DNA from 2 places in the Pseudoduganella plicata genome. Region 1 is predicted to be linked to the other one. Evidence: predicted binding sites of a transcription regulator. Region 1 holds the regulator's gene; the other holds the start of a gene.
The links. The regulator NrdR, encoded in region 1, represses ribonucleotide reductase genes. The targets are predictions, from matches to a motif close to CACNANATNTNGTG.
Positions count from the first base shown of each region.

Region 1 (14,345 bases):
CGATCCATGAAGCGGGCCAGGATGCGCAGGTCGCCGCCGACGTTGCAAACTTCGTGGAAGCGCAGCGCGCGTTTTTGCGCAAGGTCCGTCAGGGCCGGCAGCGCGAACATACCTTGCGCATCGCCCAGCAGGGTTGGTGCCAGATAGACCAGCAGCTCGTCCACGCAGCCTTCGCGCACCAGCGAGCCATTCAGCTTCGTGCCCGCCTCCACGTGCAGCTCGTTGATCTGGCGCCGGCCCAGCTCGCGCATCAGTTCCGGCAGATCCACCTTGCCGTGCGCATTGGCCAGCGTGATGATTTCCGCGCCACGGTCGCGCAGCACCGCCTCGCGTTCATGGTCGCTGACAGCCGCGACGACAAGCGTACCGCCGCCAGCCAGCACCTTCGCGCCCGGATCGATTTCCAGCCGGCTGTCGATGACGATGCGACGCGGCTGGCGCAGTGTCTGCACCGCGCGCACGTTCAGTTGCGGATCGTCTGCCTTGACGGTGCCGATGCCGGTCAGGATGGCGCAGGCGCGCGCGCGCCATGCGTGCCCGTCGGCGCGCGCCTCGGCCCCCGTGATCCACTGGCTGCTGCCGTTGTGCAGCGCCGTCATGCCGTCCAGGCTGGCGGCCGTTTTCAGGCGCACCCACGGCAGCTGGCGGCGCATGCGCGAGAAGAAACCGATGTTCAGCTCATACGCTTCGTCGGCCAGCAGGCCCGACGACACCTCGATGCCCGCTGCCGCCAGCCGCGCCAAGCCCTGCCCCGCCACCAGCGGGTTCGGGTCCTCCATCGCGCAGACGACGCGGCCCAGCCCCGCGCGCACCAGCGCGTCGCAACATGGCGGCGTGCGGCCGTAATGCGCGCAAGGTTCCAGCGTGACGTATGCGGTGGCGCCGCGCACGTCGTGGCCGCGCTGCGCGGCATCCTTCAGCGCCTGGATCTCGGCGTGGTCCTGCCCTGCGGGCTGCGTGACGCCGGCGCCGATGACGACACCGTCCCTGACGATGACGCAGCCGATGTGCGGATTGGGCGACGTCGTGTACAGGCCTTTTTCCGCCCATTGCAAGGCCAGGCGCATGCCGTCCAGGTCATTGTGTATGTTCATCGCTCGCTTGTTCGCCCAGCTCCGTGGTTCGGTTTGTCTCCATGCCGCCGCCCGTCATTCGCTCGCGGCGGCACAGCCGGACTCCCTCAGCGGGTCGCACAGGCGCGCACGGCCCAGCATGTTGATCTTGATGTTGCGTGCCTGGTCGCCGGCGCGCAGCGACAGCGTGCCGAAATTGGCGGCATTGCCGTTTCCCGCCCGGCACGAACGGCCGGCACTATTATAGGCGACATACCAGGGCGGTGCAGCGGCCGACAGCCGCGACCAGATGCGCATGCCATCGGCCACGGGTCCATGCCGGAACAGCACCTCGTCGCCGGTACCGGGGCGGCCGTCCCCATCGCGGTCGGCAAACACGGCCCAGCCGTGCTGCCACGCGACGCCAGCCGGATCGATCGGGGCCACCACGACGATATCGCCCCGCCCCAGCGCCTGGGCACGCGCCAGGTGCAGTGCGGCCAGCAGGTCGGCGGCGGCAGCGCGCAACTGCTGACGCTGCGCGAACCCGCGCAGGTCGGGCACGGCGGCGCCCAGCAGCACGCCGGCCACCGCCAGCGCGACGAGCGCCTCGACCAGTGTAAAGGCGGTGTTCAGCGCCAGCAGCGCTGGCCGCGGCCAGTGGCGCGGCGCTCGCCGGTACTGGTCAGTATGAGTCGTTCGCATTGGGGATCCCTGAAAGTAACGTCGACGCGCGGCGTGCCCGGCGTGGCCACCAGTTGCACGCACTGTTCGATGGGCTGGTCGTCGCAGGCCCTGGCTTCGATCTCATAACCGCTGCGCGCCGGGCTGGTGCCGGACCACCAGCGAAATGCCGGTGCGCCGGCGCCGGCGGCATCGGACGCAAAGGCGAAGTACCTGTTGTGCAGCGTGAAATAGCGCTCCTCCTGCTGCATCAGCCGCTGCAACGCCGCCTGCGCTTCCGTGCGCCGCGTGCGCACCAGGTGATCCTGGAAGCCCGGATACGCGAAGGCCGCCAGGATGCCGGCGATGCCGACCGTGACCAGCAGTTCCGTCAAGGTGAACCCGGCCGCCGCGCGCCGGCCGATTCGGCTCTTCATTGGCTTTCCCTCCCTGTCGCTGCCGGAGCGCCGCCGGACGGATCCGCATCGCCGCGCCGGGCCGCGGCACGATGCAACTGGCGCCAGTTGACGACCTCGCGCCAGCTCAGGCGCCCGGCCGGCAGCGTCGCCTGGGTCGAAGTAACGCGCGGTACGCCGCCAGACGTGCCGAGCGCGACGACCTCGGCCGATCGCGTCACCTCGATCCGCGTGCCGTTGCCCCTTCCGCCGTGACCGCGCACGCGCGCGGCCGGCAGCGCCGCCGGCGGACCGTCGACGAAATCCATCACCACCGCGCCCGTCGTGGCGCCGCTGACCGCGACCCCGGCGCTGTCGGGCGCCAGGCCGGACAAGGCATCGAGCAGGTACGTCCGGCCGTAGCTTTCCGTGCAGGCGGTACGGCCGGGCACGACGGTACTGAACGCCACCTTGCCGTCAACGATCGTCGCGCCGGCAATATTGCGTTCGCCGGCGCCCGTGCCGACGCCGAAATCGATGTACCACCCTTTCGGCCGCGTTCCGCCGCCGATGGCCTGCTGCGTCCCGCTGACCGTGACCCCCATGCCGCCGTCCGTGGCATCGAGCCGGCGCTGCAGCAGGTCGGCGCGTGTGGCCGCCGTGGCCGGGTGGGCGGGATCGTCATGAATGGCGTAGAACGACTGCGGCGTGAACCCTGCCGGGTCGCGGTCGGCGCGCGAGCGCAGCATCCCGGTACCGAACAGCACCAGATAGCCGCCACCGGCGGCATGCACCACTTTCGGTTGCTGGGCGATGGGCTGGCGCACACCGTTCGTGTCGCGGGCAACAAACACGGGCCGCAGTCCCGGGCTGGCGCGCCACGGCGGCGTGCGCGTGAAGTCGAAGCGCCACAGATTACCTTGCAGGTCGCCCGCGTAGACGTGACGCAGCGTCTCGTCATCGTCCGTCACCAGGGCCGGCGCGGACAGGCCGGCGGGCAGCCCCGCTTCGCCCGGTGGTATGTCGAGGCGGTAGTAGCTGGTGTCGAGGCGCCAGCGCTGCCCGGGCGGCTTGTCCAGCGCCAGCAGCAACAGGGCGGCGCGTCCGGCGCCCTCGCCGTTACCGGTCGCCGCGAAATGGCGGTACTGGCGCACACCGTTGCGCGAGCGTACTTGCAGGCGCGCCACCTGGGCCGGCGTCATGACGTTGCCGATGGCGGCATCGTCGCGCGGCGTGAATTCCCACAGTACGCCAAGTCCGCCCTCGAAGTAGGACGGATCCGTCACGTCAAGGGCAAACAGGCCACGGGCGCCCGCGCCAGGCGATCCCACCAGCACCGTGCGCCAGGCGCCGCCGAGGTTCGCTTCGCCAACGGCCAGCGGCCCGTCCACGTAAGCGCGGTGGGTGTACGCCGGCGACGTCAATTCCTTCAAGGCGCCGAACAGCATGTCGGGCACATAGGCGAACAGTTCCGCGCCGCTGCGCGCGTCGAACGCATGCAGCATGCCGTCGTTGGCGCCGAGGTAGACGGCCGGCGCGCGGCGTAACGTGCGCTGGTGGAATGCCGCATAGGCGGGGTCGGCACTGCCGCGCGCGGGCGCGTTCGCGCCGGCGCCGACGAACACCGGCGTGCTGTGCACGGCGTCACCCAGTACGCCGCTGCGCACGCGCAAGCCGTGGCCCTCCAGCGTGCGGTCGCCGCGCAGGTACTCCAGCCGCGCGGAGCCAAGGCCGTCCGGACCATCCTCGCCATCCACCGGCACGGGCGGCCGGTCGAGTTCCGCCTGGCGCCCCGGCGACAGGGCATCCCACAGGAACGGTATCGTGGCCCGGCGCGCAGCAGGATCGCCATCGAACGTGTAGATATTGCGTGCCGCGGCCGGCCTGTCGGCCAACAGCATACCCGCATCCCACAGCGGCGGCATCTGACGCAGCGCGCCGGCCGCGTTGCGCACCAGCGGCGTTCGTGTCAGCGTGCCGCTGCCGCGCGCCAGCACATAAGCGGCGCGAAACACAGTGGCCTCTTCCGCGCCGACAGGAGCCAGGCGCGCTGCCGGCACGGTCACTGCGGGTCCGCGCACCGTGCGATAGCGGGCGGCGCAGCCGACGGCAACCTGCTCGTCGGACGCTTGCGCGGCCGCGTCCGCGACGCAACCACCCATGCACTGGACCGCCAGTACCAGGCCGCAGAGTCGACGCCGCCGGCGACGCCGCTGGTGCGATGCGTCCATCGTCGCCTCAGTCATCGTGCCGGCGGTAGGTTGCCTGCAGCACGACCTGCGTGCCTTCGCGGCTGCCGAAACCGATGGCGGTGACGCGGTACAGGTAGCCATCGTCCGCACCCACCTCCGCACCGGGCGGCCGATACGGCAGCCGCTCGACGATATAGCGCGGCCGCCGCAACGGCAGGAATCCCTCGCCCGTCTCCGCCTCGACACCGGTAAATGTCCCCAGCGGCACGCCTGTCCCGCCGCCCGGATCGACGGCCTGCCACGGCGGCGGCTCGCCCGGTGCGCTGCGTGCGCAAAGTCCCAGCGCCAGTCCCACGCCACAGGCGGCGCCCGGGCCAGGGCTGAAAGCGTCCGCCGCGCCAAACAGGGCGCGGCGTTCCGCCGGCACCGCGGCCACGCCTTCGATATCGAGTTCCGCATCCATCAACGCATCCTCCGCAGATTGCAGCGCGATATGCCGGTCCCGCTCGGCGCGCGCCGATTTTTCACCCATCAACGCCATATCGGTGGCGGACGCCGCCAGCAGCAACACGGCGGCCAGCATCAGCAGGCCGACGACGAGGGTCACGCCTCGTTGCCGGCCCCAGCGCCGCCAGCGCGGCCCGGTCCAACGACGCGGTACGTCCATCACGACCCCGCGCGGTTGCGCAGCAACACGGCCGCCTCGAACAGCCGGCGTGACCGTGCCCTCAGCGACGCCGGCAGCGCCGCCTCGTCGATCCGCGTACCGGCATCGCCGCCCCTTGCCGCCGCCGTATAGGCGGCCCCGAACAGATCGAACGCCATCGGCGCGCCGCCGCTGCGCGTGCCGCTTTCGCCGTGCAGCAGCAGCGCCAGCCGGACGGCGACGACCCGATGCCAGTAAGACCGACGCCGCCGCTCCCGTTCGCGCTCGGCCGCCGAGGCACCCGCCACGGCCAGCGCATCGTCCAGCGCACGCACGGCCGTGGCGTTCAGGTAGCGGTTGGCGACACCGTCCACCGGCGTATCGGTATCTACGCCATACAGCACCTGCAGGCTGTCGACGCCGCGCACCACGGCATCGGCGCTCCACCCGCCGCTGTCGGTGCGGTACTTGCAACGCAGCTCCGCTTCGCCATCGTCGCCCCGCGCGACAAAGAAGATGCTCCAGCCCTGCGCCGACGCGCCGACGGCGAAGCCGGCGCAATCGACGATGGAACCGTCCCCGGAACCCGCGCCGGCGCCGCCGAAACGCACCGCCAGCACGTCGCTGCCGTTGACGGACGATGCCCGCGCGTCCGCGATGCCCGGCCCGGTACGGGTGACGCTGCGTGCGTCGAGACCCTCGATGCCGGCGCCCTCCTCCGCCGCCGGCGCGGCGCCACCGGGTGCGGCCGCGTCCGCATAGCCCGCCTGGCGCAGCGCCTGCCCGATCAGTTCGAGGGCGTAACGGCCGCCGTCGTTCAGCCTTACCGTGGCGCCGTGGTGCAGGTAGTCGCCATTCGCCGTGACGAGCATCGCCGCCGATGCCAGCGTGACGAGCATGCCGATCGTCAGCGCGACCAGCATCTCGACGAGGCCGGCGCCGGCGCAGCGGTGCTGGCGGCCGGTCATGGCGCAACCCCCGCCACGGCCACCGCCACGCCTGGCACGAAGCCGTCTTCCGCGTCCGCCTGCGGCGTGCCGTCGGGATTCTTGCCGCGCCAGCCGATCTTGACGACCACCGGCGCCGTGGCCCCGCCCGAGCACGGCCAGCGCAGCCGGCCCGCCTGCCAGATGCCCGCATCGCGGCACACGCGCACGCGCCCCGCCGGCAAGGTGGTGCGCACCAGGCGCTTCAGTTCATACGCGTCGAGCTCGGCCAGCGCCGCGCTGTCGCATGGGGCCGCCATGCACAGGCTGGCCGGGGCGGGCGGCGTGGGTTCGCGGTGGGCGTCGTAATCGATCGCCAGATAGACGCTGCCAACCTGGCCGGCATTGGCGCGGATCCGGTCGGCCATAGCGGTGGCGGCCTGCACGGACGCCGACAGCAGGGCCGATTCGTGCCGGGTGCGCATCGCATGCAGCTGCATGGCCGTCCCGCCGATCAGGCCAACGGCCAGCACCAGCACGGCAACAAGCACTTCGATCAACGTAAAGCCCGCGGCAGCACGCATGGGATCTCCTCGACTTCGCCCTTACAAGTTAGGCGGTCGGGCCGGTCGTCGGTTGCGCTACCTCAAGGATATGGGGGGAACTGAAGAATTTCTGGCAAGAAGTTGTGCTGCCGGGTTGCAAAATTGCGGGCTGAGCAGGAGAAATTCAGGCATAACCGAACGGGCGTCGCAGCGCGGGGTGCGCCCGCCGCAAGGGGACAAGGTGCCTGAGTGGTGCAGACCGCCGCAAACAGTACCCCGGGCGCGACCACACGGCGCTCGCCCTGTGCCGGGCGCTGGTCTCCCTATTTCGCGGCCGCGGATGAACGCCGCAGCCGGGAGCCCGTCACTCCCCCTTCGGCTTGCGCTCCTGCCCTGCCTCTTCGATGGCGTCCTGGAACTCGGCCAGGTCCTCGAAATTCTTGTAGACGGACGCAAAACGGATATACGCCACCTTGTCGAGGCGCTTCAGTTCCTGCATGACGAGCTCGCCGATATGGTTCGAGTCCACTTCGCGCTTGCCGCTGGTCAGCAGCTTTTCCGAAATCGACTGCACGGCCGTGTCGACGGACGCGGCCGCGACGGCACGCTTGCGCAGGGCCAGCATCAGGCTGTCGCGCAACTTCGCTTCCGAGAACTCGGTCCGGCTGCCATTTTTCTTGACCACGAACGGCATCGAAAGTTCGATCCGTTCGTACGTCGTGAAGCGCTTGTCGCACTTGCCGCAACGCCGCCGGCGCTTGATGGCGTCCCCCTCCTCCGATACGCGGGTATCGAGGACGTGGATATCATCGTGCTGGCAGAACGGACATTTCATGGGGAGGCATTCAGGGATAAAAAAGCGCCGGACTTCGGGTCCGGCGCTCAGAGTGTAACAACGACTGTTTCAGGCGTAAAGCTGTCGCCGTTATCAGGCCGCGTAGACGGGGAACTTGTCGGCCAGGACCTTGACGGCGGCCTTGACTCTTTCGATCGTCGCGGCGTCGTGCGGGTTGTCCAGTACGTCGGCGATCAGGTTGCCCACTTCTTCGGACTCAAGCTCCTTGAAGCCGCGCGTCGTCATGGCCGGGCTGCCCAGGCGGATGCCGGACGTCACGAACGGCTTCTGCGGATCGTTCGGAATGCCGTTCTTGTTGGTCGTGATGTGCGCGCTGCCCAGGATGGCTTCGGCTTCCTTGCCAGTCAGGTTCTTGGCGCGCAGGTCGACGAGGAACACGTGCGACTCGGTGCCGCCGGAAACGATGCGCAGGCCGCGCTTGATGAGGGTCTTGGCCAGCACGTCGGCATTCTTGATGACTTGTGCCTGGTAAGCCTTGAACTCGGCGCCTTGCGCTTCCTTGAACGCGACGGCCTTGCCGGCAATCACGTGCATCAGCGGGCCGCCCTGGATGCCGGGGAAGATCGCCGAGTTGATGATCTTCTCGTGCTCGGCCTTCATCAGGATGATGCCGCCGCGCGGACCGCGCAGCGACTTGTGCGTGGTGGACGTGACGAAGTCGGCGTGCGGCACGGGATTCGGGTACAGGCCGGCGGCGATCAGGCCGGCATAGTGGGCCATGTCGACCATGAAGTAGGCGCCGATGTCCTTGGCAACCTTGGCGAAACGCGCCCAGTCGATCTTCTTCGAGAACGCCGAGGCGCCGGCCACGATCAGCTTCGGCTTGTGTTCGTGGGCCAGCTTCTCCATGGCGTCGTAGTCGATGTCTTCCTCAGCCGTCAGGCCGTACGACACCACGTTGAACCATTTGCCGGACATGTTCAGCGCCATGCCGTGCGTCAGATGGCCGCCTTCGGCCAGCGACATGCCCATGATCGTGTCGCCCGGTTTGAGCACGGCAAAGAACACGCCCTGGTTGGCCTGGGAACCCGAGTTCGGCTGCACGTTTGCCGCTTCGGCGCCAAACAGCTGCTTGACGCGGTCGATGGCCAGCTGTTCGACGACGTCGACGTATTCGCAGCCGCCGTAGTAGCGCTTGCCCGGATAGCCTTCCGCATATTTGTTGGTCAGCTGGGAGCCCTGTGCCTCCATGACGGCGGGCGACGTGTAGTTTTCCGAAGCGATCAGCTCGATGTGATCGTGCTGGCGACGGTTCTCATTCTGGATGGCGCCGAACAGTTCCGGGTCGATGGCGGCGAGGGTGTGATCTTTTGCGAACATGAATTACTCCGATTAGGACTGGCAGATAGGATCGAATGAGGTCGCCGGAATGTCGTAGGCAGCCCGGGCGCGCACTCATCCGCGCGATTCCATCGTGGCTGCCCAGGCGAACGGCTGTGTTGGAATCTCACGTTCCCCGGTGGAGATCCACCTTTCGCGGGCTGCCCGATGGCGGTGTCCGCTTTTCGCCAGTTACGTGAGACATAAATGGAGTGGCGATTGTATGTGAACTGGTCCGCGAGAGCAAGAATCGGACTTCCGACAACATTTTCACGCATACAACACCACGGCAGGCGATAGCAGTCGGGCAACGCGTGAGAATTGGTGACAATACTGCCGTTTCGGCTACAATCGTCAGGTTCACGACCGCTAACAGACAGGATGCAAAGCATGATCGTCTTTATCACCGGCGCCACCGCCGGCTTCGGCGCCGCGATGGCGCGTACGTTCGCCACCAACGGCCACAAGGTGCTGATCGCCGGCCGCCGGGAGGACCGCCTCGACGCGCTTGCTTCCGAGCTGGGCCCGAACGTGCGCACGGTGCCGCTGGACGTGACGAACAAGGCCGCCATCCACGCCGCGCTGGACGCCCTGCCCGCGGGCTGGCGCGATATTGACGTGCTGATCAATAACGCCGGCCTGGCACTGGGCGTCAAGCCGGCGCACGAAGCGTCCCTGGAAGATTGGGAAACGATGATCGCCACCAACTGCAGCGGTCTCGTGACGATGACGCGTGCCGTGCTGCCCGGCATGGTCGAGCGCAACAGCGGCCTCGTCATCAATCTTGGCTCCGTCGCCGGCGCCTACCCTTACCCGGGCGGCAACGTCTACGGCGCCACCAAGGCATTCGTCGACCAGTTCACGCTGAACCTGCGGGCCGACCTCGTCGGCACCGGGGTGCGCGCGACCAATATCGCGCCGGGCCTGTGCGGCGGCACGGAATTCTCGAACGTGCGCTTCAAGGGCGACGATGCGGCCGCAGCAAAGGTCTACGAAGGCACGACGCCGTTGACGGCCGAGGACATCGCCGCCACGGCCTACTGGATCGCCACGCTGCCGCCGCACGTCAACGTCAACGTGATCGAGCTGATGCCGACGTGCCAGGGCTTTTCGCCGTTCGCCATCAAGCGCGGCTGAGGTCAAACGTAAAGGATTGTTACATCGGTCGGAGGCGCCGCCAGGATTTGCTTTAATGGCCGCCTTGTAAAAACGACCGCATTTCAATCGAGCAAACTTCCGGCAACGTTTTCAACAGAAATGACGTATGATGTTGCCCAATAACACTAACAATTCATCCATGTCTGCACAGTTTACCTGGGAGGTCCGTGTCTACTACGAGGATACGGACGCGGGCGGCATCGTCTACTACGCGAATTACCTGAAATTCTTCGAGCGCGCCCGTACGGAATGGCTGCGTGCGATTGGTGTCGGTCAGCAGGTCTTGCTGGAAGAACACGACGCCATGTTCGTCGTCAAGAGCGTGAGCGCGGACTATCATGCGCCGGCAAAGCTGGACGATGTACTAAACTTAACGTTGACAATCGAAAAGCTGGGCCGCGCCTCCGTGGTATTCCGCCAGGAAGCGTGGTGCGGCGGTACGCTGCTGAACACGGCACATGTGCGGGTCGGCTGCGTCAGCTCGGCATTGCGCCCGCGCGGGCTGCCCGATGCCGTGCTGGCGCGCATGCGCTCCATGCAGCCCGACGCCGCGTAAGCCGGCGCCTTCGACGACACATATAAACAGACCGAACAACCAGACCGAGAAACAATGAACGCCACCCAGGACCTTTCCTTCATCGCCCTCATCTCCAACGCACACCTGATCGTGCAGCTGATCATGGCGCTGCTGCTTGGCGTGTCCCTCGTCAGCTGGACCTACATCTTCAAGAAAATGTTCGACGTGCGCGCCGCCCGGCGCCTGACGATCGATTTTGAAAAAACCTTCTGGGCCGGCGGCAACCTGCACGCGCTGTACCAGAACGCCAGCAGCAACCGCGCCAGCAACGGCGCGCTGGCGCGCATCTTCGAAGCGGGCATGGGCGAATTCATCAAGGGCAAACAGGCTGCGAGCGCCGCCCGCGAGACGCTGGACATGGGCGCGATCCTCGATGGCGCCCGCCGCGCGATGCGCGCCGCGTTCCAGCGCGAGATGGATGCGCTGGAATCCCACCTGGCGTTCCTGGCTTCCGTCGGTTCCGTGTCACCTTACATCGGTCTGCTTGGTACCGTCTGGGGCATCATGAACGCGTTCCGCGGCCTGGCCAACGTGCAGCAGGCAACGCTGTCGGCCGTCGCCCCCGGCATTGCCGAAGCGCTGATCGCCACCGCCATCGGCCTGTTCGCTGCCATCCCCGCCGTCGTCGCCTACAACCGTTTTTCGCACGACGTCGACCGTCTGGCGATCCGCTTCGAGAGCTTCGTCGAGGAGTTCTCCAACATCCTGCAGCGGCAGTCGCGCTAAGAAGGCGAGGACACGATGGCTTCCTCCTTCAACAGCGGCGGCATGCGGGGCGGGCGCGGACGCAAGCTCAAGTCCGAAATCAACGTCGTGCCGTATATCGACGTGATGCTGTGCCTCCTGATCATCTTCATGGTCATGCCCAGCTCGAACAACCCCAGCTCGATCGACCTGCCGCACGCGGAGAAATCCGTGCGCCCGCCCGACGCGTATATCCAGGTGACGATCAAGCCCAACGGTGCGCTGTCGATCGGCGTGGCGGGCAAGAATGCGGATGCGCCGGAAACGGCGCCGAACCGCGACGCGCTGGTTCGAAAGCTGCGCGCGCTGCATGACGACAATCCGGATTACCCTGTCCTGATCGCGGGCGATAAGGAAAGCAAGTACGACGACGTGATCCAGCTGATTTCGGAAGCGAAGAAGATGGGCATCGCGCGCGTCGGACTGGCGACCAAGTAACGGCATGACGAACACTGCAACACCGGCGGAACCACCCCGCGGCCCCTACCGGGTGCCCAGGCCCGACAGCGGCTGGCGCTCGTTCGCGCTGGCCATCGGCATGCACGTGCTGCTGTTCGTGTTCCTGTGGGGCGGCATCAACTGGCAGAATTCGGAGCCGGTGGCCGTGGAAGCGGAAGTATGGGACCTGACGACGCAGCAGGCCGCGCCGAAAGCCCCGGAGCCGGAGCCGGAACCAGAGCCGGAACCGGAACCGGTACGCACGCCGCCACCGCCGCCGCCACCGACGCCCGTGGCGCCGCCGGAAAAGGTCGCCCCGCCGAAGGTGGATCCGGAGATCGCCTTGAGGAAGGAACGCGAGAAGAAGAAGCTGGAAGAAAAGCTGGCTGCGGAACAGGAAGCGAAGCAGCGCAAGCTGGAGGAAGAGCGCAAGGAAAAACTCGAGCAGAAAAAGCTCGAGGACAGGAAGCTCGCCGAGAAGAAAAAGCGCGAAGAAGAAGAAAAGCAGAAGCTGGCCGAGGACAAAGAAGCGGCCGAGAAGAAAAAAGACGACGAGAAGAAAAAGGAACTGGCGAAGAAAAAGGCCGCCGCCGAATCGGCCGCCAAGCTCGAGAAGCAGCGCGCGGAAGAAATGCGCCGCATCATGGGTTCGGCTGCGGGCGGCACGGGCACGGCCGAGAAGTCGACGGCGCCGCGTTCCGACAGCGGCTACAAGGCCAAGATCGCTGCGAAGATCAAGAGCAATATCAGCTACGCGGGCAGCCAGGACGTTCCGGGCAACCCGAGTGCGGAGTTCCAGATCACGCAATTGCCAACTGGGGAAATTATTTCGGTCCGAAAGATCAAGAGCAGCGGGATACCCGCCTACGATACCGCCGTGGAGAACGCGATTGCCAAATCGTCGCCTCTTCCGAAAAAGCAAGACGGTACGGTGGAACGGGACATCACCGCCGCATTTAAATTGAAGGATCTGCCTTGATGCGAACTATGAACAAACTCAATACCGTTTTCCTGACCGCCGGCATGCTGGCGGCCCTGTCCGCCCAGGCGCAACTGCGCGTGGAAATTTCCGGCGTCGGCAGCAACCAGATTCCCGTTGCCGTGGCGACGTTTGCCGACGAGTCCATCTCCCCCACGCAGATCTCGAAAGTCATCAAGACCGACCTGGAACGCAGCGGCGCCTTCAAGGTCATCGATGCGGGCACGATCAGCGACGTCAACAATGTCGACCTGTCGGCCTGGAAATCGAAAGGCGCGGACGCCGTCGTGGTCGGCACCGTGCAGAAAGCGGCGGACGGCACGTTCGCCGTGCGCTACCGCCTGATGTCGACGGTGCAGAACAGCAAGCTGTCGCAGCTGGACCAGCAGGCGCCGGCGCAGTTCACCCGCCTGTCGGCCCACAAGATCGCCGACGACGTCTATGAAAAGCTGACGGGCGTGCGCGGCATCTTCGCCACCCGCATCGCCTACGTCACGCAGCAGGGCCGTTCGTACCGCCTGGAAGTGGCCGATGCGGACGGCGAGAACGTGCAGCTGGCGCTGTCGTCGAACGAGCCGATCATTTCGCCATCGTGGTCGCCCGATGGCACCAAGGTGGCCTACGTGTCGTTCGAGCAAAAGAAGCCCGTGATCTACGTGCAGAACCTGATCACGCGCGCCCGTACCGTGATCGCCAATGAAAAAGGCAGCAACTCCGCGCCCGCCTGGTCGCCGGATGGCAGCAAGATCGCTGTCGCGCTGTCCAAGACGGGCAATACGCAGATCTATATCGCCAACGCCAGCGGGGGCGGCCTGCGCCGGGTGTCGAACAGTACCGGCATCGACACCGAACCGCAGTTTTCCGCGGACGGCAAGTCGATCTACTTCACGAGCGACCGCAGCGGCGGACCGCAGATCTACCGCATGAGTGTCAACGGCGGCGATGCCCAGCGCGTGACGTTCACCGGCTCGTACAACATCAGCCCGCGCATTTCCTCCGATGGAAAATCGCTGGCGTATATTTCCCGCCGCTCTGGCAGCTTCCAGCTCTATGTGATGGACCTTGCCAGCGGTCAGGAGCAACGTCTGTCTGACAACACCAATGATCAGGCACCGAGCTTCGCGCCGAACGGCAAGTACATCCTGTACTCGACCGAATCGGGCGGGCGCAAGGCACTGGCGGTGGTGTCCGTGGACGGCCGGGTCAAGCAACGCCTGACGATCCAGGCGGGAGCAATCAAGGAGCCCACCTGGGGTCCTTTCATGAAGTAAAGCAGCAAAAAAAAAACCTTTCACAACGACCAGGAGAAATAACATGCGTAACGTAAAAAGTCTCGCCTTCATCATCACCAGCGCAGCCCTGCTCGCTGCTTGCTCGTCGCCCGTCAAAGTGACCGAACCGGCACCGGTAGTGGAAAGCAAGCCGGCGGAAACGCCAGCCCAGCAGGACCAGACCCGCGCCGTGGCACCGGTGGAAACCAAGTCGATCGACCCGCTGGACGATCCGAAAGGCGTGCTGGCCAATCGCAGCGTGTACTTCGATTTCGACAGCTACGTTGTGCGTGAAGACGGCAAGCCAGTCGTGGAAAACCACTCGTCGTACCTGACGAAGAACTCGAACCGTCAGATCCTGATCCAGGGTAACACCGACGAACGCGGCGGCGCGGAATACAACCTGGCACTGGGCCAGAAGCGCGCCGAAGCCGTCCGTAAAGCCATGACGGCCCTGGGCGTACCGGAAGGCCAGATCGAAGCTGTTTCGCTGGGCAAGGAAAAGCCAAAGGCCGAAGGCCACAACGAAGAAGCATGGGCGCAAAACCGCCGTGCCGACATCGTCTACAAGTAATTCCTGCTG
Region 1 is NZ_CP038026.1:5,497,724-5,512,068, reverse strand. It holds gene ribD (bifunctional diaminohydroxyphosphoribosylaminopyrimidine deaminase/5-amino-6-(5-phosphoribosylamino)uracil reductase RibD) at 1-1,094, opposite strand, end outside; gene E1742_RS24260 (GspH/FimT family pseudopilin) at 1,149-1,757, opposite strand; gene E1742_RS24255 (type IV pilin protein) at 1,685-2,152, opposite strand; gene E1742_RS24250 (pilus assembly protein) at 2,149-4,272, opposite strand; gene E1742_RS24245 (pilus assembly PilX family protein) at 4,349-4,909, opposite strand; gene E1742_RS24240 (PilW family protein) at 4,969-5,916, opposite strand; gene pilV (type IV pilus modification protein PilV) at 5,913-6,458, opposite strand; gene nrdR (transcriptional regulator NrdR) at 6,784-7,254, opposite strand; gene glyA (serine hydroxymethyltransferase) at 7,348-8,595, opposite strand; ZMP/ZTP riboswitch at 8,689-8,801, opposite strand; gene E1742_RS24220 (SDR family NAD(P)-dependent oxidoreductase) at 8,986-9,732, shown strand; gene ybgC (tol-pal system-associated acyl-CoA thioesterase) at 9,893-10,309, shown strand; gene tolQ (protein TolQ) at 10,364-11,056, shown strand; gene E1742_RS24205 (ExbD/TolR family protein) at 11,072-11,512, shown strand; gene tolA (cell envelope integrity protein TolA) at 11,517-12,491, shown strand; gene tolB (Tol-Pal system beta propeller repeat protein TolB) at 12,491-13,762, shown strand; gene pal (peptidoglycan-associated lipoprotein Pal) at 13,806-14,336, shown strand.

Region 2 (14,345 bases), 2.6 Mb from region 1:
GCCGAAGCCGTCCGTGCTGACCGCCAGGTTGACCACTGTACTTGTGCTGCCCCCGGCGCTGACGTGCCGAAGCGCCAACGCGCGGTTGTCGATCACCAGCCAGGAGCCGTTGGCGGCCGCCTCAATGCCACTGATGCTATCGAAACGGGCCGTGGCTCCGTTGCCGTCGACCACCGTGTGGCTGCCCAGCGCGCCGGCGATCAGGCTCAGGCCCGCGCCGCCCGGCGCCGGGTTGATGACGAGTTGCACGGTCTTGCCGACGCCCGCCGCGGTGGCCGTGACGTTGACGGCCGTGGGCACGGCGATGCCCGAGGCGGGCGCCGTGTAGGTGACGCTGGCGCCCGTCGTGGCCGACAGCTTGCCCGGCGCGCCGGCCGCCAGTTGCCATGAGACGGCGCTGTTGTCGGAAACGGCGGCGGTCAGTGTCGTGGCGCCGCCCGCCAACAGCTGGCCGGCGCTTGCGGTGGCGTCCAGCGTCACGGCCGGCGCGGTTGGCGCTGTCGGCGTTGCCGGGGGATCGTTCTCGGAGCCGCCGCCGCACGCGACCAGCAGCAGTGGCAGCACCATGGCGATGGCGGTTCGACGGAACGACCGGATTGCGAAACGGGAGGACATGGTTGGTTTTGCGAATGGTCAAAACGGAGCATTTTAGGGCCAAAACGCTGCGCGAAACTCACCAATTGTCACATTCGTGCACAGGTTCGGCAAACATTTGAGATTTCTCATTGACAACTATTCTGCGAGACTGCAAGGTGCTCGCTTGTCTAGTCTGGGGAGAGAAAATGTCCGCTGTTTTTGAACAGGCCGTACCTGCGGCCGCTACCGAGGAGCGTCTTGCGTTCTCGGCCACCGGAAGCGAGTACTTCCGCATCTGGATCGTCAACCTGCTGCTGTCGATCGTAACTCTTGGTATCTACTCGGCTTGGGCGAAAGTGCGGCGGAACCAGTATTTTTACGCCAACACCAAACTGGCAGGCAGCACCTTCGAGTACCACGGCAATCCGATGGCGATCCTGAAGGGCCGCATCGCCGCGCTCGTTCTGCTGGGCGGATATAACGTCGCGCTGCGCTATTCGCTGCCGCTCGGCCTCGTCATGATGGTGGTCGTCGCCGCCGTGATGCCGTGGCTGGTCTGGAAAAGCCTGCAGTTCTCGCTGCATAACAGCAGCTATCGCGGCATCCGCTTCGGCTTCCGCGGCAGCCTGGGAAGCACTTATCTGCACTACCTTGTGCTGCCGGTCTTTTCCGTCATCACGCTCGGCTTCGGTACGCCATTCGTGCACCAGCGCCTGAAGCGGTACCAGCACACGGAAAGCCGCTACGGCGGCACGCACTTCTCGTTCGACGCGACGGTCGGTGAGTTCTACAAGACGTATGCCGTGTTTCTGGGATTGATGATCGGCGGCGGCTTCGCGCTGGGCGTCGCCGGTGCCGTAATGGGCGGCGTCGCCGGCCTCCTGGGCGGTGCCTCCGGCGCATCGGGCGCGGTCATCCTGCTGGTTGTTGTCGGCTATGCCTTCATGCTGTGCGTGAGCTGGGCGCTGATGGCGGTGCTGCAGAACCTGATCTGGAACCACACGCAACTGGGCGCGCACCGCTTCAAGTCGACGATGACGTGGTCGCGCCTGGCCGGCCTGTACCTCACGAACACGCTGGGCATTGTCTTCACGCTGGGCCTGTTCATTCCGTTTGCCCACGTGCGCGCACTGCGCTATCGCCTGGAATCGACCGCTGTGCTGGTCAACGGCAGCCTGGATGATGTTGTCGCCAACAAGGGCGACGCCGTCGGCGCCTTTGGCGAAGGTGCTGCCGACCTGGCGGGCTTCGACCTGTCGCTGTGATGGATGGCGGCGCAACGCTCGACGAGGCGGCCGGCACGGCCGTCGCCGGCCGTTACTACGACGGCGTCACGTCGCGCGCGCACCGGGTCGTGCTGCGCGTGCGCGACGGCCATGCCTGCCTGGAAGGGGAGGCCGAGCGGTGTACGCCGCTCAACGACATTCGCGTGTCGGAACGCAGCACGCATGCGCCGCGCAAACTGACGTTCGCCGACGAAGCCGTGTTCGAGCCCGACGAACGGGGTGCGATGGAGGCGCTGCTGCATGCCACGGGCCATCGCGACAGCACGGTGGTCTGGATGCAGCAAAGCTGGCGTGCCGTGCTGGCCTCGTTCGCCATGCTGGTGATCGTGCTGGTGGTCGGGTATCTGTTCGTGGTGCCGGCAGGGGCGAAGCTTGTTGCGCGCATGCTGCCGGCGTCCGTCGAGCGGCAGCTGGGGGAGGGCGTGCTGAAGATGCTGGACCGCCGGGTATTCAGTCCCACCCGGCTGGCCGCCAGCCGCCAGGAGGAACTGGCGCAGGCGTTCGCCCAGCTGGCGCCGCCAGAGGATGGCGCACCGCCGTACCGGCTCGTGTTCCGCCGCAGCCGCATCGGCCCGAATGCGTTCGCGCTGCCGTCCGGCGACATCGTGCTGACCGACGAGCTGGTGAACCTGCTGGAGGACGACAAGGCCGTGCTGGCCACGCTGGCGCACGAACTGGGGCACCTGCACGAAAGGCACATGACGCGCCGGCTGATCCAGGGTTCGGCGGTGGCCGCCGTCATTACCGTTGTCGTGGGCGATGCCGGCTCGCTGGTGGCCGGCCTGCCGACGATGGCGCTGGACATGCGCTACTCGCGCGACGCCGAACAGGAAGCGGACGATTACGCGGCGGCCATGCTGCATCGGAACGGCATTCCGCTGGCACACCTGGAGCGTCTGTTCGCAACGCTGGAGGGCCTGGAGAAGGAGCACGGCGCCATGCCGCCTTATCTGGCCAGCCATCCGCCCTCCGCGGAGCGCCTGGCGCGGCTGCGCGAGCGGTTGCGTTGACCCGGCATGCCGTGCGCCCACCACGCGCGGCGGCCCACTCTTTGCCATTTCTCATTGACAACTTTCCGTCGGGAATGCATTGTGCTCCCTAGTCTCGTTCGGGGCCGGGGCGCGACATGCTGCGCGCAGCCGCCCCGCAACAGGCATTGCGAGGCCGTAAAACTGCCGGGCAATCCGAGGTATGATTTCCCGGGCACCAAACATGAGGCCGGCAGGCGGTAACGCCGGCGCGATCACGAGTTATCTGAGGAGAGACCGGATGAGACTGAAATCGACGACGCTGGCGGCAACGCTCGCACTGGCCACGCTGGCGCTGCACGTGCCGATGCACGCACAGGCGCAGGAAGTGGTGAGGCTGGGTAACCTGAAGTTTGCCCACTACGGCGCCGTTTCCTATATCAAGGAGATCGCGCCAAAGTGCGGCATCAAGGTGGAAGAGCATATCTTTGCCAAGGGCCTGGACGTCATGCAGGCCATCATCGCCGGCGAGCTCGATGTGGGTACCACCGCGTCGGAGGCCGCCATTTCCGGCCGCGCCGGCGGGGCGCCGATCTATGCGGTGGCTGGTTTCGCCAAGGGCGGCGCGCGGCTGGTGGGCCGCAGCGACCTGAAACTGAAGTCGATCGCGGACCTGAAGGGCAAGCGCGTGGGCGTCACGCGCGGCGGCATCCAGGAAGTTCTGCTGCTGGCGGAACTGCAGCAGGCTGGCCTGACCGCTTCCGACCAGCCGGGCAAGGACGTGCGCCTCGTGCTCCTGGCCTACGCGGACCTGAACCAGGCACTGCTCGGCAAGAATATCGACGCCATGATGCAATCCGAACCCCAGTCTTCGCAGGCCATCAACAAGGGCTTCGGCATTGAGATCATGAAGCCTTACAACACGCCCATCGGCGAGCCGGTGCGCACGATGGTCATGACGGAAAAGTTCTATAAAGAGCGCCGTCCTGTCGCCGAGAAGTTCATGCGCTGCTTCGTGGAAGCGACGAAGACGTTCATCGACAACAAGGCCACGGCCGAAAAATACGTGCGCGAGGTGATCTTCAAGGGCCAGATCACGAAGGACGACTTCGAGGATGCCATCGGCAATTCGCCGTACAGCTACGACATCACGCCGGAACATATCCAGACAACGACCGACATCATGGTCAAGACGGGCGTGGGCCGCATGAGCCGTCCGCCCGTGGCAAAGGACTGGGTCAAGACCGATCTGCTCGAACAGGCCAAGAAAAGCCTGGGCGTGAAGTAAGGGGGCCGGCATGGCAAGGATCGATTGGCGGGAAGTCGGTGTCGGCCTGGTGGTCCCGGCGCTGGTGATTGCGTTATGGCACACGGCCGCGCAACTGCAGTGGGTCAACCCGCAGGTGCTGCCGTCGCCAGCGGCGGTGGTGGCGAAATGGATCGAGTACCTGCTGCCGTTGCAGGCCTACGACCCGGCCGCCGGGTCGAAGCTGGCGTGGGCGTTTTCCGGTGAGCTGATCCACGATTCGCTGGGGAGCCTGTACCGCGTGTTTGTCGGCTTTGTGGTCGGCGCCGGGCTCGCCCTGCCCATCGGACTTGCCATGGGCGCGAGCCGTCACGTCTATGCGTGGCTCAACCCTCTGGTGCAGCTGCTGCGGCCCATCCCGCCGATCGCCTACATTCCGCTGTCGATCCTGTGGTTCGGGCTGGGCAATCCGCCGGCGATCTTCCTGATCGCGCTGGGCGCGTTCTTTCCCGTGCTGATGAATACCGTGGCCGGCGTGCGCCACGTGGACGGCATCTACCTGCGCGCGGCCCGCAACCTGGGCGCTTCCGGCACGACGATGTTCGTGCGCGTGATCCTGCCGGCTGCCGTGCCGTATATCCTGTCGGGCGTGCGGATCGGCATCGGCACGGCGTTCATCGTCGTCATCGTCGCCGAGATGATCGCCGTCCAGAATGGCCTGGGCTTCCGCATCACGGAAGCACGCGAGTACTTCTGGTCCGACAAGATCATCGCCGGCATGCTGACCATCGGCGTGATCGGCCTGGCCATCGATATCGGCGTCAACAAACTGAACAACCACCTGCTGCGCTGGCATCGCGGCCTGGAGAACTGACATGAGCGCACCGCACATCGTCGTCAAGCACGTCAACAAGATCTTTTCCACGCCGGGGCGCGACGTCATCGCGCTCAAGGACATCAACCTGGAAATCCCGCGCGGCCAGTTCGTCTGCCTGCTGGGCCCCTCCGGCTGCGGCAAGTCGACCTTGCTGAACGCGGTGGCCGGCTTCGCGCCGCCGTCGTCCGGCACCATCACGGCGGACGGCCAGGTCGTCACGGGCCCGGGGCCGGAGCGGGGCATGGTGTTCCAGGAATATGCGCTGTTCCCGTGGATGACGGTCGAGGACAACGTCGCCTTCGGGCTGGAGATCAAGGGCCAGCCGAAAGCGCAGATCCGCGCCACCGTCGACAAGCTCCTGAAGATGCTGTCGCTGGCGGACTTCCGCGCACGCTATCCGAAGGACCTGTCGGGCGGGATGCGCCAGCGCGTGGCGATTGCCCGCGTGCTGGCGCTCGATTCGCCCATCATGCTGATGGACGAGCCGTTCGGCGCCCTCGATGCGCTGACCCGCCGCAACCTGCAGGACGAACTGCTGCGCATCTGGTCCGAGCTGAAAAAGACCATCATTTTCGTCACGCACAGCATCGAGGAGGCGATCTACCTGGCCGACCGCATTGTCGTCATGACGTACCGGCCCGGCACGATCAAGCGCGACCTGCTGGTGGACCTGCCGCGCCTGCGCGATCCCGCATCGGCCGAATTCAACGCCTTGAAGCGCGAGCTGGGGCAGCTGGTGATGGAGGAGCAGCAGCGCCATCACAACGACGAATTGCGCCTCGCCGCGGTCGACTAAATCCGAGCCTGTCACCGGTTTCTCAGAAAAACCGGTGACAGGCTCCGGTTTTTTCGCCGTGACCCGGCGCCGGCCCCCGACATGTGCAGCGCTATAGTAAACTGCGCCGATGCAGACAAATTTTCTCATCGCAGCCGCATTGCTGTACCTCGTGTGCGCCTTGCTGCCTGCCGCGAAATCCCGCCTGATTGCCGGCATCACGCCCGTGGCGTGGCTGGCGCATGGCGCGGCGCTGTGGTTCGACGTCATGGTGCCCGGGTCGTTACGGCTCGGGTTTGCCGCCATGCTGTCGTCGGCTCTGTGGATTTCCGTGGGTGCCTACTGGATCGAAAACCGTAACTTCCCGCTCGACGGCCTGCGCCGCATGGTGATGCCGTGCGCCGCCATTGCCGTCGTCCTGCAGGGGATATTCCCCGGCGCGTTGATTCCGCTGGAAGGCCGCTCGCCGCTGTTCGGCTGGCACATCGCCATCGCCACGCTGGCCTACAGCACGCTGACGATCGCCGCCTTCCACGCCGTGCTGATGGCATTGCAAGAGTCGCGGCTGCATGCGCGCACGGCTCGCGCGGGCCTCTTGTGGGCCGCGCTGGACCAGCTGCCCGCCCTGCTGACAATGGAAAAGCTGCTGTTCCGCCTGATCGGCTTCGGTTTCACCCTGCTGACCCTGACGGTATTGTCCGGTATTTTCTTCTCCGAGGAGCTGTTCGGCCAGGCGCTGAAGTGGGACCACAAATCCGTCTTCACGCTGTTGTCATGGCTGCTGTTTGCCGCGCTGCTGGCCGGCCGCCACTTCCGCGGCTGGCGCGGCAAGACGGCGCTCAGTTTCACCCTGGCCGGTTTCGCCACGCTGCTGCTGGCGTATGTTGGTACCCGCTTCGTGCTGGAAGTGGTTTTGCATCGAGGTTACGCATGACACGTATTCTGTTCTGGGTGGCGCTGGCGTTCCTGGTCGTCGCCGCCGTTCGCGCCAAGCTGCGCGCCAATATCCGCCGCCAGCAGGAGGAAATCGCGGCCCAGGCGCGCCGCCAGGCTGCGCGCCCGCCGGCGGTGACGGCCGAGCCGATGTTGTGCTGCGCCCACTGCGGCATGTATTACCCGGCATCGGAAAACGTGCCCGCCGGCGGGCGCGATTACTGCAGCGCGGCGCACACGCCCGCGCCATAGCGAGCGGGCGCGCGGCACGTGTCCATCGCACCGCTCGCCCTCTCGGCCCAGTCGCGCGACACCTTCTGGCGTTCGCTGCAGACCCTGAACGGCACCCGCGTCGTCATCGCCCTCGTCCTGCTGGTCTACCTCAGCGTCGATACTCGCGGGCTGCACAACTCGGGCGACCTGCTGTACGCCCGCGTCTGCGGCGGCTACCTGGCGCTGTCCGTGCTGTTTGCCGTGGTGGCCGCGCGCTGGCGCCGCCGCTTCCTGTTCCAGCTGCTGTCGCAGGTCGCCTGCGACCTGGCCGTCATCTCGCTGCTGTATGTGGGCGGCGGCGGCGTGCGCGGCGGCCTGGCGATCCTCTACCTGTTTCCGCTGGCCGGCTGCGCCATCCTGGCACCCCTCGTGCTGGCGCTGTTCTGCGCGGCCCTCGTCACCTTGTTCGTGCTGGGCGACAGCGTCTGGCGCCTGCTCAATGCCGAGGGCGACGCGGCCGTGCTGCAGGCCGGCATGCTGGGCGCCGCCTTCTTCGCCGTCGTGCTGCTGGTGAACCGCATGGCGGCACGCCTGATCCTGCAGGAAGAACTCGCCGTGCAGCGCGGCCTGGAGATCGGCGTGCAGCAGGCCGTCAACCGGCTCGTCATGTCCCATGCGGGCGATGGCGTCGTGGTGGTCGGTCCCGATGGCGAGATCCACGCCGGCAATCCCGCCGCGCAGCAGATGCTGGGCGTGGCGGGAGCGCTGGGCCTGCGGCTGGGCGCGTTGCCCTCGCTGCACGCGATCGCGCAGGCCTATGACGACTGGCGCGCCGATCCGGCCCGCGCCACGGCGTTCGTCACCATCAAGCCGTACACCGATCCGGCCTTGCAGGACATGACGGCCGCCTGGAACGGCCGGCGCGACCTGGCCGCCCACCTGAAACTGCGCTTTGCCGCCGCGGAGACGACCGCGCCCGGCCTGGAGCGCAACGTCATCTTCCTGGAGGACGTCACGGCCATCGAGAATCAGGCGCAGCAGCTCAAGCTGGCGTCGATGGGGCGGCTCACCGCCAGCATCGCGCACGAGGTGAGAAATCCCCTGTCGGCCATCGGCCATGCCACGTCGCTGCTGGCCGAGGACCTGTCGGCGCCCGTGCACGTGCGCCTGCTGAGAATCGTCGGCGACAACGTGGCGCGGGTAAACCGCATGGTCGAGGACATCCTGCAACTGTCGCGCAAGGCGCACAGCCACGGCGAGCCGCTGGCCCTGGGGGCGCTGGTGGCGGATTTGAAGGACGAATTCGACGAGCTGCATGGCCTGGACCGTGCCGTCCTCGATATCGCCGGCGTGGCCGACATCACCGTCCGCTTCGACCCGGTACACCTGCGCGGCGTGCTGCTCAACCTACTGGGCAACGCGGTGCGCTATGCCAGCCGCAAGCCGTCCAGCATCCGCCTGTTTGTCGTCGCGGCGCCCGGCTGGCCGCCCGAGCTGCACGTGCAGGACGACGGCGCGGGCATTGCGCCGCAAGTGCGTGCTCACCTCTTCGAGCCGTTTTATACGACGTCCTCCAGGGGCACCGGTCTGGGCCTGTATCTGGCACGTGAGTTATGCTTGAATAACGACGCGATGCTCGATTACGAATACCGCTTCGACGTGGCGGGCGGCGCCAGCCCTGCGTCCAGCGGCCGGTTCGTCATCACGTTTGCCCGCGCTGGCACCTAGCCGTTCCACGCATCGCCTCTATATATAGACAGCAAAGGTCCGCCGATGAGTGCTCCGAAAGTTCTGGTGGTCGACGACGAAGACGATCTGCGCGAGCTGCTGGAGATCACGCTGCTGAAGATGGGACTCGACGTGGACAGCGCGGCCGACCTGCGCACGGCGCGGGCCTGCCTGGGCGGCGGCGCCGAATATGGCCTCGTACTGACGGACATGCGCCTGCCCGACGGGCTCGGGCTGGAGCTGGTGCGGGAAATCGCCGCCAGCGGCAGGAACACGCCGATCGCCGTCGTCACCGCGTTCGGCAGTGCGGACAATGCCGTGGTCGCGCTGAAGGCAGGCGCGTTCGACTATGTCAGCAAACCGGTGCAGCTGGACCAGCTGCGCCAGCTCGTGCTGTCGGCGCTGCAGCTGAACGGCCCGACGCCGGTACCGCGCGGCGACGCCGTGGACAGCCGCCTGAAGGGACAGTCGGCGGCCATGCAGGCGCTGCGAGCGCAGATTGCCCGGCTGGCCCGCTCGATGGCGCCGATCGCGATCACGGGCGAATCGGGCAGTGGCAAGGAACTGGCCGCACGCGAAATCCATGCGCAAGGCTCGCGCGCCGACAGGCCGTTCATTGCCGTCAACTGCGGGGCCATTCCCGAAGCGCTGATGGAGGCCGAGTTCTTTGGCTACCGCAAGGGCGCCTTCACGGGCGCCGCGGATGAGCGCGACGGCTTCTTCCAGGCAGCGCACGGCGGCACGCTGATGCTGGACGAAGTGGCGGACCTGCCGCTGGCCATGCAGGTCAAACTGCTGCGCGCCATCCAGGAGCGGCGGGTGCGCAAGATCGGCGCCACGGCCGAGGAGCCCGTCGACGTGCGCATCGTCAGCGCCACGCACCAGGATCTGGCCCGCTGCGTGGAGCAGGGCAGGTTCCGGCAGGACCTGTTTTACCGCCTGAACGTGATCGAACTGGCACTGCCACCGCTGCGCGAGCGGCTGGACGATCTGCCGGTGCTGACGGAAGCGATCCTGGCGCGCCTGTCCGGTACCGGGCCCCGGGCCACGCTGGGGCCGGGCGTGCTGGACGCGCTGCGCGGCTACAGCTTTCCCGGCAATGTGCGCGAACTGGAAAACGTGCTGGAACGGGCGCTGGCGTTTGCCAACGACGGCGTGATCCACGTCGAGGACCTGGCGCTGAAGGGGGCGAAGGTGGCCGAGGCCCCCGTCCGCGCCGATCCCGTGGTTGCCTCGCCGCCTGCGCCTGCTGCCGAACCGCTGCCGGCGGATCTGCCGCCGCTGCCCGACCTGACGGTGCTGCCGGCCAACCTGCCGGAATACCTGGAGCGCGTGGAGCGAGAAATCATCGTGCGGGCGCTGGCGCAGACGCAATACAACCGCACCCAGGCCGCCCAGCTGCTGGGGATCAGTTTTCGGCAGTTGCGTTACCAGATGCAGAAACTCAATATCAAGGAATGAATCCGGCAGGCCTGCGAATGCCCTGCGCAGGCGGGGCAGGCCCCATCACGGCCGCGGCTGCCATCGTCTATAATGCCGGTCCGCGCCGCACAGCGTGGTAGTGTCCGGCCTATAAGTTTGTCATAAGTTCAACGTCCCGGTCTGCGTCTGCCTGCCGTTTCAGCAGCCGTACCCAACCGTTAAAATCGATGTTAGCGCTTGCTTACACGATAACGCCCGTCGTTTGAGGCACATCAAAAAGTCAATCGAAACTTGGACGTTCTGGCAAATTATTTTGCGGCTGTAGCGCTTGTAGAAGGCCGGCGCTCTCACTACAATTAGTGCAACAACTTGCACTACTCACTAAATCTAGTGATCAAAGTTTCTACAAATCAAGGGACCGCAGCGATTTCATCCGCGCGGTCCAACCCTTTTCTGCACGTCGTTTTCGGGGAGCCACAATGCAATCTAACCAAGACATCACCACCAATCCGGCATCGCAAGTGCCGGCGTCCGCAGCGTCCGTGTCAGGTGGCATGGCAACGTCGGGCGCGCTGGGCGACTACCGCATCATCCGTCGCAACGGCGCCGTCGTCGCCTTCGAACCCACCAAGATCGCTGTCGCGATGACGAAGGCCTTCCTCGCCGTGCAAGGCGGGCATGGCGCCGAGTCCGCGCGCATCCGCGAACTGGTCGAAGAGCTGAAGAACAACGTGGTGAATGCCCTGGTGCGCCGCCAGCCATCCGGCGGCACGTTCCACATCGAAGACGTACAGGATCAGGTCGAGCTGGCGCTGATGCGCTCCGGCGAACACGACGTGGCCCGCGCCTACGTGCTGTACCGCGCCAAGCAGATGGAAGAGCGCCGCGCCAAGAAGGCCGCCGCCGGCACGCCTGACGTGGCCGAACCGGAACTGCACGTGCTTGAGAACGGCCAGCGCCGTCCGCTCGTGATGCAGGAAGTGCGCGACCTGATCGCCGCCGCCTGCTCCGGCCTGGAAAAGCACGTTGATGCCGATGCCATCCTGGCCGAAACGGTCAAGAACCTGTACGACGGCGTGCCCGTCGAAGAGCTGCACAAGTCCGCCATCCTGGCCGCCCGCGCGCTGATGGAAAAGGACCCGGCCTACTCGCAGGTTACCGCCCGCATCCTGCTGCACACGATCCGCAAGGAAGTCTTCGGCAAGGAAACCCCGCAGGCGCAGGCCGCCGCGGCGTATGTCGACTACTTCCCGCAATACATCGCCAAGGGCATCCAGGCCGAGCTGCTGGACACCAAGCTGGCCGAGTTCGACCTGGCCAAGCTGGCCAAAGCGATCGTCGCCGACCGCGACCTGCAGTTCGGCTACATCGGCCTGCAGACCCTGTACGACCGCTACTTCCTGCACGTGCGCGACGTGCGCATCGAAATGCCGCAGGCGTTCTACATGCGTGTGGCGATGGGCCTGGCGCTGAACGAAGCGAACCGCGAAGCGCGCGCCATCGAGTTCTACAACCTGCTGTCGAGCTTTGACTTCATGTCGTCGACGCCGACCCTGTTCAACTCGGGCACCCTGCGCTCGCAGCTGTCGTCGTGCTACCTCACCACGGTGTCGGACGACCTGGAAGGCATCTACGACGCCATCAAGGAAAACGCGCTGCTGGCCAAGTTCGCCGGCGGTCTGGGCAACGACTGGACGCCGGTGCGCGCGCTGGGCGCCCACATCAAGGGCACCAACGGCAAATCGCAGGGCGTCGTGCCGTTCCTGAAAGTGGTCAACGACACGGCCGTGGCCGTGAACCAGGGCGGCAAGCGCAAGGGCGCCGTCTGCGCCTACCTGGAAACGTGGCACATGGACATCGAGGAGTTCCTCGACCTGCGCAAGAACACGGGCGACGACCGCCGCCGCACGCACGACATGAACACGGCCAACTGGATTCCCGACCTGTTCATGAAGCGCGTGATGGAAAAGGGCACCTGGACGCTGTTCTCGCCGTCCGAAACGCCGGACCTGCACGATAAAGTGGGCAAGGCCTTCGAGGCAGCCTACGCAGGCTACGAAGCGGCAGCCGCCCGTGGCGAAATCCGCGTCTTCAAGAAGATCGAGGCGCTGGACCTGTGGCGCAAGATGCTGTCGATGCTGTTCGAGACGGGCCACCCATGGATCACGTTCAAGGATCCCTGCAATATCCGCTCGCCGCAGCAGCACGTGGGCGTCGTGCACAGCTCGAACCTGTGCACCGAGATCACGCTGAACACGGGCCCGGACGAAATCGCCGTCTGCAACCTGGGTTCCGTCAACCTGCCGGCCCATATGAAAGAGGGCAAGCTCGATCACGTCAAGCTGCAGAAGACGATCCGCACGGCCATGCGCATGCTGGACAACGTCATCGACATCAACTACTACGCCGTCGAGAAGGCCCGCAACGCCAACATGCGCCACCGTCCGGTCGGCATGGGGATCATGGGCTTCCAGGACTGCCTGCACATGATGCGCGTGCCGTACCAGTCGCAAGCCGCCGTGGACTTCGCCGATACGTCGATGGAAGCGGTCTGCTACTACGCTTACTATGCGTCGACGGAGCTGGCCGAAGAGCGCGGCCATTACGCGTCGTACAAGGGTTCCCTGTGGGACCGCGGCATCCTGCCGCAGGACTCCGTGAAACTGCTGGCGGAAGAGCGCGGCGGCTACCTGGAGCAGGACATGTCGTCGTCGATGGACTGGACGCCGCTGCGCGAGCGCATCAAGCAGTTCGGCATGCGCAACTCGAACTGCGTGGCGATCGCCCCGACCGCGACGATCTCGAACATCATCGGCGTCTCGGCCTGCATCGAGCCGACGTTCCAGAACCTGTACGTGAAGTCGAACCTGTCGGGCGAATTCACCGAGATCAACTCGTACCTGGTGCGCGACCTGAAGGCACGCGACCTGTGGGATGAAGTCATGATCGCCGACCTGAAGTACTTCGACGGCTCGCTGACCAAGATCGACCGCGTGCCGCAAGACCTGCGCGACATCTACGCGACGGCCTTCGAAGTCTCGCCGACGTGGCTGGTGGAAGCTGCATCGCGTCGCCAGAAATGGATCGACCAGGCCCAGTCGCTGAACATCTACATGGCCGGCGCGTCGGGCAAGAAGCTGGACGAGACGTACAAGCTGGCCTGGCTGCGCGGCCTGAAGACGACGTACTACCTGCGCACGATCGCCGCGTCGCACATGGAGAAGTCGACGTCGAAGACGGGCGCGCTGAACGCCGTCTCGGCCCACGGCCCGGCCACGGGCGGTGTCGCCGCCGCAGGCAGCGCACCGGCCGTGCCGACCCACGAAGCGCCGACCACGGTGCAGCAGGTGGAAGAGGGCGCCGCATGCTACCTGCGTCCGGGCGACGCCGGTTTCGAGGAATGCGAAGCCTGCCAATGAGTTGCCAATAAGCTGAGGCAACAGGATGGGCCGCCGGCCCGTCCTGCCGGCCCATGCTGTCAGCTCTTGATTGGCGCCCGTCGAGTCGCCAACTGATACAAGTCGCCATCCCGCCCGGGGTGGCGCCATGACCAACCATCGAACTCCAAGAACGCCACGACCGGTGACCCCGGCAACAGCTATTGAGGATTCAAATACAGAACTGAAGGAATAACAATGCTCTCCTGGGATGATGAAGCGGCCGCCGCGCCAAGCCAACCACCACTGCCAGCCGGCGCCGCCGGCGAGGAATCCACTGCCGAGCAGGTCGCGCTGCGCGTCAACGCGGACGACAAGCGCATCATCAACGGCAAGACGGACGTCAACCAGCTGGTGCCGTTCAAGTACAAGTGGGCGTGGGACAAATACCTGGCCGGCTGCGCCAACCACTGGATGCCGCAGGAAGTGAACATGCAGCGCGATATCGAGCTGTGGAAGAACCCGAACGGCCTGACGGAAGACGAGCGCCGCCTCGTCAAGCGCAACCTGGGGTTCTTCGTGACGGCCGACTCGCTGGCCGCCAACAACATCGTGCTGGGCACCTACCGCCACATCACGGCGCCGGAATGCCGCCAGTACCTGCTGCGCCAGGCGTTCGAGGAAGCGATCCACACGCACGCCTACCAGTACATCGTCGAGTCGCTCGGCCTGGATGAGCAGGAGATCTTCAACGCCTACAACGAAGTCAAGTCGATCCGCGACAAGGACCAGTTCCTGATCCCGTTCATCGACACCCTGACCGACCCGGCCTTCACGACCGGCACGATCGAAAACGACCAGAAACTGCTGAAGTCCCTGATCGTCTTCGCCTGCCTGATGGAAGGCCTGTTCTTCTACGTCGGCTTCACGCAGATCCTGGCGCT
Region 2 is NZ_CP038026.1:2,854,977-2,869,321, reverse strand. It holds gene E1742_RS12470 (NHL repeat-containing protein) at 1-615, opposite strand, end outside; gene E1742_RS12465 (YjgN family protein) at 783-1,841, shown strand; gene E1742_RS12460 (M48 family metallopeptidase) at 1,841-2,872, shown strand; gene E1742_RS12455 (ABC transporter substrate-binding protein) at 3,132-4,118, shown strand; gene E1742_RS12450 (ABC transporter permease) at 4,129-4,950, shown strand; gene E1742_RS12445 (ABC transporter ATP-binding protein) at 4,952-5,749, shown strand; gene E1742_RS12440 (cytochrome C assembly family protein) at 5,859-6,662, shown strand; gene E1742_RS12435 (PP0621 family protein) at 6,659-6,913, shown strand; gene E1742_RS12430 (sensor histidine kinase) at 6,932-8,602, shown strand; gene E1742_RS12425 (sigma-54-dependent transcriptional regulator) at 8,648-10,063, shown strand; gene E1742_RS12420 (ribonucleoside-diphosphate reductase subunit alpha) at 10,504-13,443, shown strand; gene E1742_RS12415 (ribonucleotide-diphosphate reductase subunit beta) at 13,660-14,345, shown strand, end outside.
Region 2: a site for NrdR is predicted at 10,404-10,417, ahead of E1742_RS12420 (ribonucleoside-diphosphate reductase subunit alpha). Genes of this name have one in related genera too.